Regions from separate parts of the Neptuniibacter marinus genome, predicted to be linked through region 2. Evidence: predicted binding sites of a transcription regulator. Region 2 holds the regulator's gene; each other region holds the start of a gene.
What was found. Region 2 encodes sigma-54, which starts transcription at its own class of promoters, with help from an activator protein. Its sites were predicted from a motif close to TGGCACNNNNNTTGCTNT; they were not measured.
Positions count from the first base shown of each region.

Region 1: the regulator sigma-54 is predicted to act here: its motif matches at 2,496-2,513, upstream of ACOQOE_RS13335 (ANTAR domain-containing response regulator).
Region 3: the regulator sigma-54 is predicted to act here: its motif matches at 4,177-4,194, upstream of glnT (type III glutamate--ammonia ligase).

Region 1 covers NZ_OZ245004.1:2,823,967-2,830,597, forward strand. The annotation lists gene ACOQOE_RS13330 (molybdopterin-dependent oxidoreductase) at 1-2,183, opposite strand, end outside; gene ACOQOE_RS13335 (ANTAR domain-containing response regulator) at 2,555-3,151, shown strand; gene ACOQOE_RS13340 (CmpA/NrtA family ABC transporter substrate-binding protein) at 3,169-4,197, shown strand; gene ACOQOE_RS13345 (CmpA/NrtA family ABC transporter substrate-binding protein) at 4,604-5,983, shown strand; gene ACOQOE_RS13350 (ABC transporter permease) at 6,043-6,631, shown strand, end outside.
Region 2 covers NZ_OZ245004.1:3,074,609-3,081,239, reverse strand. The annotation lists gene rapZ (RNase adapter RapZ) at 1-813, opposite strand, end outside; gene ptsN (PTS IIA-like nitrogen regulatory protein PtsN) at 822-1,280, opposite strand; gene hpf (ribosome hibernation-promoting factor, HPF/YfiA family) at 1,302-1,592, opposite strand; gene ACOQOE_RS14465 (RNA polymerase factor sigma-54) at 1,642-3,150, opposite strand; gene lptB (LPS export ABC transporter ATP-binding protein) at 3,207-3,932, opposite strand; gene lptA (lipopolysaccharide transport periplasmic protein LptA) at 3,937-4,467, opposite strand; gene lptC (LPS export ABC transporter periplasmic protein LptC) at 4,451-5,023, opposite strand; gene ACOQOE_RS14445 (KdsC family phosphatase) at 5,024-5,548, opposite strand; gene ACOQOE_RS14440 (KpsF/GutQ family sugar-phosphate isomerase) at 5,548-6,519, opposite strand; gene ACOQOE_RS14435 (calcium/sodium antiporter) at 6,539-6,631, opposite strand, start outside.
Region 3 covers NZ_OZ245004.1:1,650,073-1,656,703, forward strand. The annotation lists gene ACOQOE_RS07625 (DUF2126 domain-containing protein) at 1-3,020, opposite strand, end outside; gene ACOQOE_RS07630 (helix-turn-helix domain-containing protein) at 3,412-4,005, opposite strand; gene glnT (type III glutamate--ammonia ligase) at 4,283-5,614, shown strand; gene ACOQOE_RS07640 (class II glutamine amidotransferase) at 5,653-6,555, shown strand; gene ACOQOE_RS07645 (protein glxC) at 6,579-6,631, shown strand, end outside.

The sequences.
Region 1 (6,631 bases), 250 kb from region 2:
ACATCACCTTTAGGTACTTTGGACCAGTATTCAACGGGTAAATTGATTTCCAAATCAGAGCGACACATTAGCCACCCTTGCCAACTCGGATTAAGTTTAGAAAGACTGACTCGTCCATGCTTAGACTCAGGCTGCCCTGAAATAGGGTCCGTCACGGGTTCCAGTAAAGCGCCCATTTTAGCCAAGGAACTAAATTCATTATTCCAATGCATAGGCACAAACAGCTCACCCCTACGCTGCTCCGATGCCATAACTCTAGCACGGCCAATATAATCCCCTTGAGGATGGCTCAGCTTAACCAACTCGCCATCAGAGATCTGCTCTTTTAGCGCATCAGCCTGATTAAGCTCCACAAAAGGTTCATCCCTATGTTGAAACAAGCGGCGCGCACGTCCACTCATCGCCATGGTATGCCATTGATCTCTAATACGGCCTGTATTTAAGATATAAGGCAGTTCAGGGGTGACTTGCTGAATAGGGCTTGAAACCTGAATAGGTATAAACCTTGCCCGTTTTGATGGCGTAAAAAAGCGGCCATCTGAAAACATACGCGCTGTCCCGTAAGGTGCTTCCTGAGTCACCGGCCACTGAACAGGTTTAAAAGAATTATAAGTATCAATATCTATATCTTGATACAGACTAATATCAAAATCTCTGTTGCCATCATTCTCAAAACCAGAGAGCGCTGCATGCTCTGCAAAAATTTCTGCTGGATGTTGATAAGAGAATGCATCTTCAAAACCCATTTTCTTGGCCACTTCACTAATAATCCACCAATCATGTTTAGCCTCACCCGTAGGTGCTAAGAGACTACGCTGACGTGAAATTCTTCTTTCTGCATTAGTGACTGTGCCATCTTTCTCACTCCACCCTGTTGCGGGTAAGCAAACATCAGCATATTTAAGGGTTTCAGTACTCGCCATACAATCAGAAACAACCACTAAGGGACACTTTTCCAACGCCTGTGTCACTTGATGGGTATTAGGTAAACTCACCGCAGGATTTGTCCCCATAATCCAAACCGCTTTAACTTTACCCTCTTCAATGGCTTGAAAAAGCTCAACCGCCTTTAAACCTTCGGTTTGAGCAATATTCGGTGCATTCCAAAAACGCGAGACAAGATCAATATACTCAGGTGAAGAGAAGTCCAAATGCGCGGCTAGCTGATTTGCTAAACCGCCAACCTCACGCCCACCCATAGCATTAGGCTGTCCAGTAATAGAAAACGGGCCCGCACCTTCAAAACCTATACGACCAGTGGCAAGGTGACAGTTAATGATTGCATTGGAATTATCAGTGCCACTAAAAGACTGGTTTACCCCTTGAGAATAAAAAGTCACAACTTTATCAGTCTGGGCAAACCACTCATAAAACGTTGTTAAAATATCACTATCTAGATCGCAATACTTAGCTACCGCTGAAACTGAGTCAAACTGCTGCTGAGCTGAAGCTAAAGCAAGTTCAAAACCTTCTGTGTATTGCTCAATGTAATCATGATTTAAACAATTCTGATCAGCCAGATAGCTCAATAATCCTGAAAATAACTCACTATCGGTACTCGGTTTAAGTGCCAAATGAAGATCCGCTAAATCACAGGTTGCTGTTCGGCGAGGATCAACCACTACTACTTTCAGGGAGGGATTCTTTTTCTTAGCAGCCTGCATACGTTGATATAAAACAGGGTGGTTCCACGCGGTATTACTGCCGACCAGCACTAATAGTTCCGCTTTTTCCAAGTCTTCATAGGAACATGGCACTGTATCGCTACCAAAGGCACGTTTATAACCCGCTACAGCTGACGACATACAAAGACGTGAATTCGTATCCACATTAGCGCTACCAATAAAACCTTTCATCAATTTATTGGCTACATAATAATCTTCTGTGAGCAATTGACCGGATAAGTAAAAAGCTACAGAGTCCGGCCCATGCTCCGATATAGTGCGAAGAAATCTAGAAGAGACCTCATCTAGTGCGCTATCCCAAGAAACAGGGACATTATTTATAAGAGGGGAAAGTAGACGACCACCCGCACCTAATACCTCATGCAGGGCCGAGCCTTTAACGCATAACCTGCCAAAATTAGCCGGATGAGATTTATCGCCTTTAACACCGATTGAACCGGAATCCAGAATATCAGCATCAACACCACAGCCCACACCGCAGTATGGACACGTTGTCATTTTGTGCATCTAAACCTCCACTACTTTGTAACACACAAATCCAGATGCACTTTCCAGTTTACAGCGTACACGGCACGGAGCCACATATCTGCTAGTTGCCAGATAAGTGCGCTCCGTTGCGCTACTATAATTTTTTATGTACTAAATATGCTGTACATTTTTATCAATAAATATGATGAGTGACTCAGCAAGCACTGTGCCAATTTAGGATATCGCCAAGACCCAACGCCTGATTACACAGGCTACATCTTACCCACTTATCCACAGCAGCGTACCTCCAAACAACAATTAAATAAGTCTCCCGCACCACAATGGAACATTTATTGCTTAATTAACCAGTATCCACCTCCGGATATGGATTAATATGTAACGTGAATCGCTTAAATGTTTTACTGATAGATGACGAACCGGAAAGAGTACAGGCACTCAAAGAAGCCTTGCACTCACTAGGACATCATGTCGTCTGCCAACTACCCAATACTACCCATCTCAATAAACGTGTTGAGGATACCCATCCAGACATCGTTATTATTGATATGGATTCGCCTAATCGAGACACACTCGAAAGTATGTCAACGATGAGCAAAAACAATCCAAGACCTATCGTTTTTTTCGCTGAGCAGCAAAATGATCGTAAAACTATGTCTGATGCTATTAATGCGGGCGTCAGTGCTTACATATCGGACGGGCTACAGCCAGATCGGGTAAAAGCGATTATGGATACCGCTATTGCTCATTTCGATGCCCATAGCTCACTGCGCGCAGAACTCGAAAAAGCGAAAACCCAACTGGCTGACAGAAAAGTGATCGAAAAAGCCAAAGGCATGTTAATGAAGCATCAAGGGTGCGATGAAAAACAAGCATTCGAAACCCTTCGTAAGCTCGCCATGGATCGCGGTCAAAAGCTACCCGATGTCGCCCAGAGCGTTATTGATGTTCTGGAACTAACGAACGGCCTGAGCAAGTAGAGAGAAGAGGATAATTTATGTCAGCACCACTGACACTTGAAAAAAACAACCTGAAGCTCGGTTTTGTCGCGCTCTTAGATTGCGCACCTTTAGTGGTCGCCCGAGAAAAAGGCTTTTTCAAAAGACACGGCCTCGATGTCGTTTTATGCAAAGAATCATCTTGGGCCTCGATACGCGATAAAGTAAGCTTTGGCCTGTACGATGGCGCACATATGCTGGCCCCGATGCCATTGGCATCGACGCTTGGCTTAAACGGCAACAAAACACCGATGATGACAGCCCTAGCACTGAGCCAAAACGGTACGGCAATCACTTTATCTGAAGAGTTCCATACCCTCTTATCCAAAACAATTGATAACTGGGAAGACGACAAACTAGTCGGTGAGCAATTTAAAAAACAGGTCAAGAGCAGCTCAGTCAAACCGGTCATGGCAACGGTATATCCATACTCAAACCATTATTATCAGCTTCGTTACTGGCTTGAACAACATGGGATTGATGCAGAACATGATGTGCAATTAATTGCTGTTCCACCAACCCAGATGATACCAAGCTTATCTAATGGCGCTATAGATGGTTATTGCGTAGGTGAACCTTGGAATAGTTTAGCGCTCATTCAGAAGATCGGCGGCTTACTGACAACCGGACACAAAATATGGGGAGCCCATACAGAAAAGGTTCTTGGTGTGACTCAAGAGTGGGCAGCGGCCTACCCTAATACCCACCAAGCATTAGTAAAAGCGTTATATGAAGCTTGCCAATGGGTTGAAGATATCAACAATAAAGAGGAACTATACCAACTCCTTGCGCTACCCCCATACCTAGATCAAGCCGCCACTACGCTTTCTGACTACACACCGCCCCTTGCGATGAAACAACATTTCGCGGGCAAGCAAGTAAATGTTCCCGACCCGAAACAGGGCGAGTTTATTCTTAGCCAGATGTTAGACTGTGGGCAACTATCAGACGCAGACAACCCTGCCGATTTTGCAATCATTAGCCGTACAGTTTACCGCCAAGACCTCTTTCAAAAATGGGTTAGCTAAACATCAAGGCAGGAGTGCAACTTCTGCCTTTCTTCTCCCTGAACCCATTCGCTCGCCTACAGCTCGATAATCGGCACCCACTTACTCCATTCGTTTAATTGTATGCATCAATACGCACCCTGCTAACACAAATACGCACTATTGTGCAGCGCACCCTTGTAGAAACAGAGTAATAAAAATTACTGATTACATATATAACTATCTGTATATAAAGAGGTTTAGTTTTTTGGCATAGGTAATGCTTTATAAAAAAACAAATGAGCCATTCAACGAAGAGTGCTCGATAAATACAGAAACGGGCAGAAAAGCCCGCTCGATTATTTTATGGCAAAGGCGCCTTAACGAATCACAAGACTGTGATCACGTTAGGCGCCTTTTTTATTTTTCAAGACTGGAGAAGCCAACCATGCTTAAAAAGAAGACTGCTCTACTAAGCAAAATTATCAGTAGTACGGTGTTAGCCGCTGCCTTAATTACAACCCCTGCATGGGCAGCCATCGGCGAGCCTGAAAAGGAAGATTTAAAATTCGGGTTTATTAAACTAACTGATATGGCCCCTCTCGCAATTGCTTACGAAAAAGGTTTTTTCGAGGATGAAGGCCTCTACGTCACTTTAGAAGCCCAAGCCAACTGGAAGGTGCTTTTAGATCGCGTTATTGACGGTCAGCTAGATGGTGCTCATATGCTTGCAGGCCAACCTTTAGGCGCAACCATTGGGTTTGGTACTCAGTCCCACATTATCACGGCGTTTAGCATGGACCTTAATGGTAACGCCATCACCGTTTCCAATGATATTTGGGATCAGATGAAGCCATACGTACCAAAAGGGCCTGACGGCAAACCCGTTCACCCCATTAAAGCGGATGCGTTAAAGCCTATTGTCGAAAAATATAAAGATGAAGGTAAGCCTTTTAACATGGGCATGGTATTCCCTGTTTCGACCCATAACTATGAACTACGTTATTGGTTAGCAGCAGGCGGTATTCACCCTGGTTATTATGCGCCTCATAACGGCGATACATCAGGTACGATCGATGCAGATGCACTGTTATCAGTGACTCCGCCACCTCAAATGCCTGCAACAATGGAAGCTGGCACTATCTATGGTTACTGTGTGGGCGAACCTTGGAACCAGCAAGCGGTGTTTAAAGGTATTGGTGTTCCAGTCGTAACCGATTATGAAATATGGAAAAACAACCCCGAGAAAGTTTTTGGTGTCTCTAAGGGCTGGGCAGACGAAAATCCTAATACCCATATTCGTGTTGTTAAAGCGATGATTCGTGCCGCTAAATGGTTAGATGACAACAATAATGCTAACCGCCCAGAAGCAGTGAAGATTTTATCCAAATCTGATTATGTAGGTGCAGATTATGATGTTATCGCTAACTCAATGACTGGTACTTTTGAGTACGAAAAAGGCGATAAACGTCAGGTGCCTGATTTCAACGTATTCTTCCGCTATAACGCCACTTACCCGTACTATTCTGATGCGATTTGGTATCTAACTCAGATGCGTCGTTGGGGACAAATTGCTGAGCCTAAATCAGATCAGTGGTTTATGGATATTGCTAAGAAAGTTTACCGCCCAGATATCTATGCAGTTGCCGCAAAAGAACTCATTGAGGAAGGTAAAATGACTGCGGATATGTTCCCTGATTTTGTCTCCGAAGATGGCTACAAAGCACCACAAACACACTTTATCGACAACATCACCTTTGATGGCAAGCAACCAAACGCCTACCTAGAAAAATTCTCAATCGGTCTGAAGCCAGATCAAACACTTTGATCTAACAACAAAGCCCCTCTGTACCAGAGGGGCAACAGATCAACGGAAGGTAATATGTCATGAGTAAAATTTTAGCCACAATAGGCCTGAGCCATTTTATTGAAAACCCTAAAGCAAACTTCAGTCAATTGGGAAAGTCTTTACTGATACCGCTAATTGGTTTGTTAGTTTTCTTATTCATTTGGGAGATCGGGGCCAAAAGCGTCCACACTTCGCTAGGCACTTTCCCCGGTCCTGCGGCGGTTTATCAACAGTCGATTACATTAATAGAGGAACATCAAGCAGAGCGGGTGAAAGAGGTTAAATTCCACGAGCGCCAAGAGCTACGTAACGCAAAGAAACTCGAAAAAAATCCTGATGCTACAGTAAAAGTGCGTCCATACACCGGTAAACCCACCTTTTTTGATCAGATTTTAACAAGCCTAATCACCGTGCTTGCAGGCTTCATTATCGCCTCACTAATCGCTATTCCGGCGGGAATACTCATCGGTTTAAATAGCACACTTTACTCCGCCTTCAATCCACTGATTCAGCTATTTAAACCCGTCTCACCACTGGCTTGGTTACCCTTAGTAACGATGGTTGTCAGTGCAGTATACGTCAGTAAAGACCCGATGTTTGCGAAGTCATTCATCACCTCATTGATCA
Region 2 (6,631 bases):
AGAGAAATGAGAAGCTAGACGTTCGCTAATATAAACAGATCGGTGTTGCCCACCTGTGCAGCCAACACCAATCGTAATATAACTACGGTTATTTTCTGAAAATCGGGGAAGCCAACGTTCAAGGAAGCTGGTTATATCTTCTATCATCTCTCGAACTTCCTGTGATTCCTCTAAGAAGTCCTGAACCGGTTTCTCTTGACCGGTATACTTACGTAGATCAGGAACCCAGTGAGGATTGGGTAGTGCGCGTACATCATAGACAAAGTCTACATCTAAGGGGACGCCATGTTTAAAACCAAACGATTCGAATTGGACCGATAATGTTTGGGCTTTGCGATTGGCAACCCGCAGTTTGACTGTATCTCGAAGTTCATACAGGGATAGGCGCGTAGTATCTATTCGAATATCGGCTAGGCTTGCGATAGGCTCTAAAAGCTTTAGCTCTGACTTAATTGATTGTTGTAGATTCTTATGGGTATCTGAAAGGGGGTGCTTACGTCGGGTTGAACTATAGCGTTTGAGGAGGGTTGCTTCCGATGAATCTAAAAAAATAACTTCATATTCAGCCCAATGATCTTGGCGAAGTTGATTTAAGATATCTGGAAATTTGGCTAAGTTACTGAGCAAATTACGCGCATCAATACTGACTGCTATCTGTTCAGGGTGACTAGGATCACTACTCATTTGTTGGACAAGGTCGGGTAGCAAAAGAGCTGGTAAATTGTCTATACAGTAAAAACCAATATCTTCTAAAGCTTGTAATGCTGTACTTTTTCCTGAGCCGGAACGACCACTAATCACAACAAGCTTCATTTTAACTCCTAGGCAGCACTCAATTCACATAATGTCTCATATAGAGAATGGCTGTCTTGGCTTTCCCTTAGTTTTGTTCTGGCTTCTTCTTGGCTAAAGAGCTCTGCAACTGAGGCTAGTGTAGCTAAGTGCTCAGATGTTGAGTCTTCAGGAACAATCAAAATAAATAGAAGGTCTACGGGTTTTCCATCAATAGCATCAAAATCTATAGGTGTGTCTAGTTTTACTAGATAGCCTTTAGCTTCAGTACATTCTGCCAGCCTGCAATGTGGAATGGCAATCCCGTCGCCTATTCCTGTGCTACCAAGCTTTTCGCGCGAATGAAGTCCATTAAAGACTGATGATGAGCTCATATCGGGATGTTGTTCCGATATTATTTCAGCAGCATTTTCCAGAATTCGCTTTTTACTACCACCCTCAAGGCCACAAAGGACGCTTGAGGGGGTTAATAGTTCATGAAGCAACATAATTTTTTGGGTACAGACCAGTTATTTGTGAGTTTTAGTTTTTTCTTTATGCTTAATGACTTGCCTATCTAGCTTGTCAGTAAGGCCGTCAATTGCAGCGTACATATCTTCGTGTTCATGTGTAGCAAAGAGCTGGGCACCTGCTAAGTGCATCTCCGCCTCAGCTTTCTGACGTTGCTTTTCTACGCTGAGTGTGACTTGCACATTGGTGATGTTATCAAAATGACGCTCAATTTTTTGTAGTTTCGAGAGCACGTAATTATTCATTGATTCAGTTAATTCTACATGGTGTCCAGTAATGTTGATCTGCATAGGTTTCTCCTATTTATTGCAGTGACATACTACTCTTGCCACTCTTTTATTAAACTAAACGTTTTCTTTCATTCGATGGTGGAATTCCCATCGCTTCACGATATTTCGCAATTGTACGTCTAGCCACTTTAAAGCCTTGTTCATCAAGAAATTGCGCAATTTTGTTGTCGCTTAATGGTTTCGCGTTGTTTTCAGCGGCAACCATTTTTTTGATAAGCGCTCTAATAGCGGTTGAGGACGCTGCACCCCCTGTTGCTGTACTTACATGACTCGAGAAGAAGTATTTTAGTTCAAATATTCCACGGTGTGTGTGCATGAACTTTTGTGTAGTCACTCGAGATATAGTGGACTCATGCATTTCCACTGCTTCAGCAATGTCATGAAGCACCATTGGCTTCATGCCTTCTTCGCCATGTTCAAGAAAGCCGATTTGTCGTTTTACTATCTCGTTAGACACTCTTAATAGGGTTTCGTTGCGGCTTTGTAAACTTTTAATAAACCATCGAGCTTCTTGTAGGTGGTTTTTTAGGTAGGTGTTATCAGAGCTATTATCGGCCCGTTTCACTAAACCTGCGTAACCTGAGTTGATACGTAGCTTAGGGGATACTTCCGGGTTGAGGTGGACGCGCCACTCTCCCTGTTGCTTGGTCACAAGCACATCGGGAATAACATATTCTGCTGCACTGCTACTGATTGAAGCGCCTGGTTTAGGATTGAGCCCTTGTATCAGTTGGATGACCTGCTGCAGTTGAGGCTCTTTTAAGCGTGTTTTTCTCATCAATTGACGATAATCGTGCGCGCCGAGTAGTTTTATATATTGTTGTGCAACTTTGATCGCTTCATTTTTCCAGAGTGTCTCAGGCGGTAGCTGTTGGAGCTGTATGCTTAAGCACTCGCTGAGGTCACGGCAGGCAATACCTGCTGGATCAAACTGCTGTATGCGGTGAAGAACGGCTTCAATTTCATCCAGCTCTACTTCTTCAAACTGCTCACCTGTTTGCGCATGGAAGTGATCTAAAATTTCATCTAGGGTGATGGTTAAATAACCATCAGGATTGATGCCATCAATAATGTTTGTTGCAATAAGACGATCAATATCACTCATTGGCGTAAGATTTAATTGCCAATGAAGGTGGTCTTGCAGTGTTTCTTCTGCAGTATCATTAGATTCAAAGGAATCAAAATCTTCCTTGCTTTGGCTTAGATTAGGGCCAGATGATTGGAATGTGTCTTCCCAGTTACTATCGGTTGATAGTTCTTCTGGTATTTTCTCATTCCAGTTATCTTCAGTTGTAATGTTATCGTCAAGATCGGCTTCAGCTGTCGCGGTGGCTGTAGCTTCAGGTTCTGTCTCTGGTGCCTGTGAATTGCTCTCTTGAGTCTCGGAAGCCGAGGCGTGCTCGTCTTCAGAGACATCAAGCATAGGATTGCTCTCTAATGCTTCTTGAATCTCTTGCTGAAGATCAAGCGTAGACAACTGCAGTAAGCGAATTGCTTGCTGTAGCTGTGGGGTCATTGTGAGCTGTTGCCCAATTTTTAGATGAAGCGCTTGTTTCATAATACTAAGGGACAAACTCCTGAAACTACATAATTCATTTATAGCTAAGTATATGCTTAAAGTGTGAACTGGTCGCCCAGATAAGCATTTCTTACTGCTTCGTTTGCCATAATATCGGCTGGTGAGCCGTTAGCAAGGATTGTACCTTCACTAACAATATAAGCTGTTTCGCATATATCTAAGGTTTCTCTCACATTATGATCAGTAATTAATATACCAATGCCCCTTGATTGAAGATGGCGAATGGTCTGCTTTATATCATTCACTGAGATAGGGTCAACACCTGCAAAAGGTTCATCTAATAGAATAAATTCGGGTTCGGTTGCTAATGCCCGTGCAATTTCTACACGTCTACGTTCTCCACCAGAAAGACTCATGCCCATACTGTCTTTTATGTGTGTGATATGGAATTCTTCAAGCAACTCTTCCATTTTTAACTGGGCAGCGTGTTTATCTAAGTCTTTTCTTGTTTCTAAAATCGCAAGTAGATTGTCCTTCACAGACAGTTTTCTAAATATAGATGCTTCTTGGGGAAGGTAGCCAATACCTTGTTGAGCACGGCCGTGCATAGGTAGTGCGCTAATGTCTTGTCCTTTGATTTTAACGGCGCCATTATCGGCCTGCACAAGACCAACAATCATGTAAAAACAGGTCGTTTTTCCTGCACCGTTGGGGCCTAGAAGGCCAACGATCTCACCATTTTTGATCTCTAGTGAAACGTCCTTGACAACTTCCCTGCCTTTGTAACGCTTGGCAAGATTTTTGGCCTCTAATAAGCTCATAGGGTTAGTTGGCCTTATTTTTCTTTTTAGGTTGAATAACCATATTTACACGTCCCGGTTCACCAGTTTCGTCTTTGCTTGCACCACCGAATGCGTTCACAATCGACTTGTCTAGATCATAAACGATCTTGTTTCCAGTAAAAGTGTCTTCTGCTTGGACAACCTTGGCCTCTTCGGTAATAGTGAGTTTTTGATCATCTACCTGATAAAGTAAGTGCTTGCCCCAAGCGTCGCTGTATGGGTCGCCTTTCCTAGGAAGTTGTCTGAAATGTGCAGGACTTCCTTTGGTAATGAGTTTTTCAACTCCATCTTCACCACGATACATATCAACGTGCTCTCCTTCAATGAGGAGTGATCCTTGTTTAATAATGACGTTGCCTTTGTAAGTGGTGATGCCTGTTTTGTCATCAATTTGCGCAGTATCTGCCGTAATGTAAATCGGCTGTTCTTGGTCGTCAGGAAGGGCATAAGCATTCGACACTGCAAAAGCCAAAAAAATGAAGGCTAGATTATAGAGCTTATTTAGCATTGTCATGGGTCCCTTCTACCCTGGAGTGTAAGTTAAGAACTCGATTATTGAAGTCAATATCCATACCTACGCCTTCAAGTATGCTTTGTTGTGATGTGATCTTAACGGGCTCATCAGTTTCTGCATAATCTTTATCAGGATAGATTGTAAGTTGCTCAGTGTTAAGTATGGTTGCTGATATAGAATCAGGATTATCATTAACTATGACATTTCCTGCAAGGTTTGTTTGATTATTATCATCTAAAACCGTGCCTGTGTCTGATGTAAGTTTAACTTTGGAACCATCATTTCTAACACTAAGACTCTCAGGATGATCTAGTGTACTTAGGCTCAGATTAGGGTAATGCTCTAGCTTGGCTGTATTTAACACTCTTGAAATTTTGCCTTCGTTATTCCACTCTTTGATGGTTGCTTCTTCGACAAAGTAATCTATTCCGTTTAGCAGCGAACTGTTTGTACGTGCGCCTTCATTGGGGGAGGATGCAAAGCCCCAATAAAGTAGTACAGGTATTAAAATAATAGCGGCGAGTGCCACTCTTATCTTATTGCTGAGATCTAGCATTTATAAATACATCTGTTTGAGTTGATCCAATTTCCCTTGTGCTTCAAGTATATACTCGCAAAATTCACGTCCAGCGCCTTCGCCACCCTGACGGGATGTACACCAGTCTGCGTGTTTTTTAACGAAAGTGTGGCCATTAGGAACAGTCGCACCAAAGGCGCATTGGATAATGGCTGAAAGATCAGGGAAGTCATCACCTATGTAAGCGGTGGTTGATGCGTTGTGGGCTGTTTTATCCCATATCTCGTTGAGAGCAACCAGTTTGTCTTCGCGGCCCTGTTTAAGGTAGTTGATACCTAAGGATTGGCTGCGTAATTCAACTTGGGGCGAGCGCCGGCCGGTAATAATGGCGGTCTCGATACCCGCTTGCATTAGTAGCTTAATACCCAACCCGTCTAAGGTGTTGAACTGTTTGACTTCTTGGCCGTCCGCTAAAAATAGCAGCTGGCCGCTGGTAAGTATTCCATCGACATCAAATACCGCAAGGGTGATGTTTTTTAATTGCTGCAATGAAGACTCTGACACTAAATAACTCCCGCTTTTAATAGGTCGTGCATATTGAGAGCGCCTATAGGCTGATTCGTTTCATTGGTAACGATCAGTGCATTGATTTTTTTTGTTTCCATAATTTGTAAGCATTCTGCTGCAAGCATTTCAGCAGTTACTGTTGTACCGTTTGGTGTCATTACATCATCAATGACGGTTTTGTGGAGATCTACATCGTCATCAAGCGAGCGTCGTAAGTCACCATCGGTAAATATGCCAATAAGCTGCTTGTTGTCATCAACTACGGCAGTCATACCTAAACGCTTATGGGTTACTTCTAAAAGCGCTTCTTTTAATAATGTTCCGCTGGTTACGCAAGGGGTGGCTTCGCCTGAATGCATAATATCGCTAACTTTAAGGAGTAATCGCCTGCCTAGAGTCCCGCCTGGGTGTGAAAATGCAAAATCTTCGGCGCTAAAACCTTTTGCTTCAAGTAGTGCTATAGCGAGGGCATCACCTAGTACTAATTGTGCGGTTGTGCTTGAGGTCGGTGCAAGGCCAAGGGGGCAGGCTTCCTCCTCTACGCCGATGTGGAGGTTAGCAGCAGAGGTTTGAGATAAAGTGGATTCTTTGTTGGCCGTTATGCTGATAAAAGGTGTATTCATTCTTTTGAGTAGAGGAATGATTGTAATGACTTCTGCTGTTTCACCCGAGTTTGATAGGGCAATTACCACGTCATCGGCGGTGATCATGCCTAAATCGCCGTGGCTCGCTTCCCCTGGGTGAACGAAAAATGCGGGAGTACCTGTACTGGCCAAAGTCGCTGCGATTTTTTTGCCAATATGACCTGACTTTCCCATACCGGTAACAATGATCCGGCCTGTACAATTAAGCATCAATTGGCAGGCATGAACAAAATTGTGGTCGAGATATTTTAGTAAATCGGCCACAGCGGCGGCTTCTAGCGTAATAGTTCGTTTAGCTGAATGTAAAAAGTCAGGTGTGCTCATTTTTGTGATCAACTTTATCTTAAGAAACGGTCATAGTGTATAGCAGGATAAGATAGCCTGCATAGACAGAGGCCAGAATCGCCCCTTCGAAGCGATTAATGGATGGAGGCTT
Region 3 (6,631 bases), 1.4 Mb from region 2:
ATCGTTGGATGCAGTGCTGAAGGTGGTTGCCAAGCTCTATATCTAACACCAGCAACGTATTCACCATTACGGCCAGTATTGTGCAGTGGCACTCGGTGACCGTTACAGGTTAGGGCATAACGACTTTCATCTAAGCCCGTTAGTTTAACTTGTAAGCGTTCAACTGATGAGTCTACATAACGGGATGTGCCAAAACTGCTGATCTCTTCACCGAGTACATGCCAAGGCTCGATCGCCCAGCGCAGTTCCAAGGCAACGTTATCAATCTGCACACGACCATAATGTGGATAACGGAACTCTTCAAAGGGTGCTAACCAATCTAGTTGGAAAGGTAGGCCGTGGGCTTGTAGATCGTTAACTACATCTTTGAGGTCGGACCATGCAAAGTGCGGCAGCATAAATTTATCATGCAGTCCTGTACCCCAGCGGGCTAATGGTTTGTGGTAAGGCTCATCCCAGAAACGGGCGATTAGGCTGCGAATGAGGAGGGCTTGTACTAAGGCCATTCGTGAGTGAGGTGGCATTTCGAAACCACGGAACTCAAGGATACCTTGACGACCGCTCGCGGTGCCAGGCGCGTAAAGTTTATCGATACAGAACTCTGCACGATGGGTGTTACCCGTCATATCAACAAGGAGGTTACGTAGGATTCTATCCACTAACCAAGGTTGATCAATAATCCCTTCAGGCATCTGACTAAAGGCGATTTCTAGCTCATAAAGCATCTCATCACGTGCTTCATCAACACGGGGTGCTTGGCTGGTCGGGCCAATAAACATGCCTGAGAATACGTAAGATAGGCCTGGATGATGCTGCCAATAGGTGATAATACTACGTAATAAATCAGGTCTACGGAGTAGGGGACTATCGGCAGGGGTATTACCGCCAATGGTAATGTGATTACCGCCGCCGGTGCCAGTATGACGACCATCAAGCATGAATTTTTCTGTACCTAAGCGACATTCATGGGCGGCTTGGTAAAGGCGACTGGTATTGTCAACTAACTCTTCCCAGCTATAAGCGGGGTGAATATTAACCTCAATAACACCAGGGTCTGGCGTAACCAATAGCTTTTTCAAACGGTGATCTTTCGGTGGCTCGTAGCCTTCAAGCACAACGGGTATACCTAGTTCCTTCGCTGTTTTTTCGATGCTCGAGATAAGTAAAATATAGTGTTCTAGGTATGAAACAGGTGGCATAAAAAGATAAAGCTTACCGTCACGAGGCTCGATACTTAAAGCCGTTCTAATCACTTCTGTTTGTGAGGTTTGGCTTAATGCGGTTGGGCGTTCAGGCGCAATTTGCTCAACAATTTCTGCATGACCATCTCTTGTTGGAAGTGGTCGTACAAGTTCAAATGGATCAGATTCGGGTTGTACCTGCTGCTCTTCTTCGGTTCGATCAGGTAGGGAATCAAGCGGCAACCTGAAGCCTAAAGGAGAATCGCCTGGTATCAAAATAATCTGGTCGCGACGCATGGGCCAAAGGCTTGAGCGCCAACCAGAATTAAAATAATCCCAAGCTAGGGGCAAAATAAAGCCTGTTGCTGTACTTAACCCCCGTTGCATCAGCTGGGCGATACGTTTACGTTCTAAATCGCCGTCAAAATCGCCTTTGATAGGATCTATATTGTCCGGTAAGTTCTGTTCTTTCCAAAGATAGTAAATAGCGTCTTCATAAGCGGGCTGCATAAACTTATCTTCTAGCTTCAAATTACTAGAAAGGTGCTTAAAAAATTGCTTGGCGGTATCTATATTATGACCGTAATCTTTATCTACCCGTGCGAGTAGGGAAGGGTCATGCCATAAGGGTTCGCCATCTTCTCGCCAGAAACAACCCAGTGCCCAGCGAGGGATCTCTTCGCCGGGATACCATTTTCCTTGTCCATAATGTAACAAGCCACCGGGCGCGTATTCCTCGCGTAAACGTAATAAAAGGTTTTTGGCTAAGCTAAGTTTGTCATCACCTAATGCTTCGGTATTCCACTGCGGCGATTCCATATCGTCAACTGAGACAAAGGTAGGTTCGCCACCCATGGTTAAGCGGACATCTTGTTCATTTAGCTGTTCGTCCACAGTGTGGCCGAGCTGCATAATATCTTGCCACTGCCCATCGCTGTAAGGTTTTGTGACGCGCGGGTCTTCAACAATACGGGTGACTGAGTTTTCAAATTCGAACTCTACTTCACATTTGCTAGTAGCGCCGGTAACGGGGGCGGCTGAAACAGGGTCCGGTGTGCAGGCAAGTGGAATATGGCCTTCACCTGCGAATAAGCCAGAAGTTGGATCTAGGCCTATCCAACCTGCGCCGGGTATATAAACTTCACACCATGCATGAAGATCGGTGAAATCTTCTTCAGCACCAGCAGGGCCGTCAAGTGGCTTAACATCAGGTTTGAGTTGGACAAGGTAACCGGATGTAAATCGTGCGGCTAATCCTATTTTACGTAACACTTGTACCATTAGCCATGCGGTATCACGGCAAGAACCTTTCTTTTTCGTTAAGGTTTCTTCGCAGGTTTGAACGCCGGGCTCCATGCGGATACCGTAATCAATCTCTTTTTCTAGACTTTGATTAAGTGCAACAAGGAAGTCATTGGTGGGAGTAGGTTCTAGACTTATTTTTTTAACCCATTTATCTAATAATGGGCTTTCTTCTGTACATTCTCGGTAAGGCTTCAGCTCTTTTTTAAGTTGCTTGTCATACTTAAAAGGGAATTTTTCTGCATATTCTTCAACAAAGAAATCAAACGGATTGATCACTGTCATGTCGGCGATGACTTCAACTTCAATGCTAAACTCATCGGCTTTTTCTGGGAAGACTAAACGTGCTTGGTAGTTCCCAAAAGGGTCTTGTTGCCAGTTTAAAAAGTGGCCTTCAGGTTCAACTTTAAGCGAATAACCATGAATATGGGTACGGGAATGCGGGGCTGGCCGCAGACGTAGAACATGGGGGAATAGGTTTACTCTACGATCAAATTTATATTTGGTTTTATGATTTAAAGCTACCCGAATTGCCATTCCTTAATGCTCCTAAACTGAACGTACATTACTAAGTCATTATATTGGCAGGCAAATATGAAAGTAACGTTGCCATATCATCTGACTTTATGGTTTTTACTAATGAAGCCTTTTTATAACAGGGGCTTTTTTTAATGAGGTCTTTAGTACGAGTCAAAAAAAGACTATGTCTCAATGTTGTATCGTTAGTGAATTTATAAAGCAAAAACTAAGCCAGTTGCATTTATAAGGCTTATAAACATCAGTATAGAATATAAAAGCCTGAGCGGTTATATATTACTTGCTTATGAGGGGGTAAGAGTCAGTCAAGCTTTTCTTAATGGGCTAAAAATGGTTAAACACTGATAAATATCGATGTTTAACCTATGCTTATAATGGAATTTAAGGCTGTTTATTCATCTGCATAGTTGATAATTGAAAGCAGTTGAATTGGGACCTCTACGAGTTTCTCTGGTCCGTGTGGTATCTCTGCGTCAAAGGTTAAGCTATCTCCAGCTTCCATCTCATATAGATGGTTACCGTGACGGTAGACTAATTTCCCGCTCACTAGATAGATAAACTCTTCACCAGGATGGGAAAATGTTGGGAACACCTCTGAAAGGTCATCCATGGTTATCATAAAAGGTTCAAATGAGGTTTTTCCGCCCCTTTTATAGGTTAACAGTTGGTAAGTGTGTCCCTTTTCTGTTCCACGTCTGACGACCTCTAAACCGGATCCAGCCTTAGTAAATTGTGCACCACCTTCGGGTCTATCGAAATCATTAAACAGTTTCGAGATGGAAAGTCCTATAGCTGAACATAACTTATTTAAGGTTTCTAGGCTGGTTGATACTTGTGCATTTTCAATCTTACTGACCATTCCCTGACTAATGCCAGATATTCTAGCGACATCAACTAGTTTGAGACCCTCATCTAAACGCGCCTTCTTTACTTTCATGCCTATATATTGATCTAGATCGAATTGATGGCCCTTAGTATTTGTCATAAATATTGCTCCATTCTAGTGCTGTACGCTACATAAGTGGGCGTTTTTGTTAGGGGTGTTTTTTTTAATTTTAGGCACTTTATATTCCCATAAGTAAATATTTTTTACTAGATCCTTATAATTCAACAACTTATCCCAAAAGGAAATAAATATTCCTAAAGGGAAATTCATTGGCACGCATCGTGCTTTCCTATTAGGTAAGTAAATTTACTGAAAAGAATATTTCTATTGGTGAATGCATCTATAAAATGTTAGAGATTAAGCGGAGTGCTAAATAATGTCTTTAGATATTGATAAGTTTATTAGTGAAAATGAGATCAAATATATCCTCGCTCAGTTCGTCGATATTCATGGCGTAGCCAAGACCAAATCGGTGCCTGCCCACTGTCTGATGGATGTTGTTAATAAAGGTGCAGGCTTTGCCGGTTTTGCGGTATGGGGCTTAGGTATGGAGCCTCATGGGCCTGACTTTATGGCGCGAGGTGATCTCGATACGCTCTCTATTGTTCCTTGGCAACCAGGCTATGCACGTCTTGTATGTGATGGTTATGTTAATGATGAACCTTATATCTATGACAGTCGTGTTGTACTTAAGCGACAGATACAGTTATTGACTGATAAAGGTTGGACCTTGAATACAGGGCTTGAGCCAGAGTTCTCTTTGTTTAAGCGTGATGAAAGCGGCAACCTTCAGACGGTTGATGATACTGATGTACTGGATAAGCCTTGTTATGACTATAAAGGTTTATCCCGTTCCCGTGAGTTTTTGGAAACCTTAGTGGAATCCTTACAAAAGGTTGATTTTGATGTTTATCAAATCGATCACGAAGATGCGAATGGTCAATTTGAAATCAATTATACCTACGGCGACGCACTTGAATCCGCCGACCGCTTCACATTTGTGCGTATGGCAGCAGGCGAGATTGCAAACGACCTTGGAATGATCTGCTCATTTATGCCTAAGCCTGCGTCTGATCGTACAGGTAACGGTATGCATTTCCATCTTTCTATTACCGATGATGAGGGTAAAAACCTTTTCAACGATGATAGCGATGTAAATGGTATGGGCTTGTCGAAAATGGCTTATCACTTTACCGCCGGACTACTTCATCATGCTAAAGCATTGTGTGCGATTGCTGCTCCGACGGTTAACTCCTACAAACGTCTTGTTGTTGGTGGTTCAGCTTCCGGTGCCACATGGGCTCCTGCTTATATTGCGTATGGTGATAATAACCGATCTGCAATGGTGCGTATCCCTTATGGCCGTCTTGAATTTCGTCTTCCTGATTCCGGTTGTAACCCTTACCTAGTGCACGCTGCTTTGATCGCTGCGGGACTTGATGGTATCGAGCGCGAGCTTGACCCAGGTGAACCGAAAAACATTAATCTTTACGCCCTGACTCCTGAAGAGCGTGAAGCTGAAGGTATTGAAATTCTTCCACAGAACTTAAATGAAGCTCTAGACGCATTGGAAGCCGACACTGTTTTGACTGAGCGTTTAGGTAAAGAAGTTGTGGGTGAGTTCCTGAAAATTAAGCGTGCTGAGTGGATCGACTATAGCCGCCATGTGTCCGATTGGGAAACCAAACGTTACGCAGAATTCTTCTAAAATTTTATGTGATTGGACAAGATTACGAGGGTTTATATATGTGTGGAATTGTCGGCCTTTATTTGAAAAACAAGGCATTAGAAAGCCAGCTGGGTGCGCTTTTTACACCAATGCTTATTGCGATGACAGATCGTGGCCCTGATAGCGCTGGTTTTGCAATTTATGGTGATGAGGTGCCGGATGGCTCAACTAAACTGACCCTTAGACATATTGATGAAAATTATGACTGGGGCAGTTTGGCGGGCAGTATTAAGGATGATCTAGACGTCACCGTAGATTGGTTTAAAAACAGCAAAGTTGCTGTGTTTAAAGTGGGATGCGAAGCGGAGGTTATTCAGAATTACCTTGCTGAAAAAGAGGCTGATATTCTTATTTTAAGTGCAGGTCAGTCTATAGAGATTCTTAAAGAGGTCGGTTTACCTGAAAATATCGCTGATACATTTAACTTAGTGAGTATGAAAGGGAGCCACATTATCGGTCATACACGTATGGCGACTGAATCTGCGGTAACAATGGAAGGTAGTCATCCTTTTTCAACAGGCCAAGATCTTTGCTTGGTTCATAACGGCTCCCTATCTAACCACAACCGTTTGCGTGAAGAGTTAAAGCGGGAAGGTGTGACATTCCAAACGGAAAATGATTCAGAAGTAGCAGCGGGTTACCTAACTAATCGTTTACGTAAAGGCAATACGTTGAATGAAGCACTGCAAGGCGCACTTAAAGATCTGGACGGTTTCTTCACATTTACAATCGGTACACGAGATGGCTTCGCTGTAGTGCGTGATCCTATTGCATGTAAGCCTGCAGTGATGGCTGAAACTGATGATTATGTTGCCATGGCTTCAGAGTATCAGGCGTTAACAACATTGCCGGGCATAGAGAATGCCAAGGTGTGGGAGCCAGAGCCTGAAACAATTTATGTTTGGGAACGTGATCAGTAAGTGTGGAATTAAGGAATAAAACGATGAAGACAATTGATTTGCAAGAACACACAGTTCGAGACCTTAACCAAGCCTT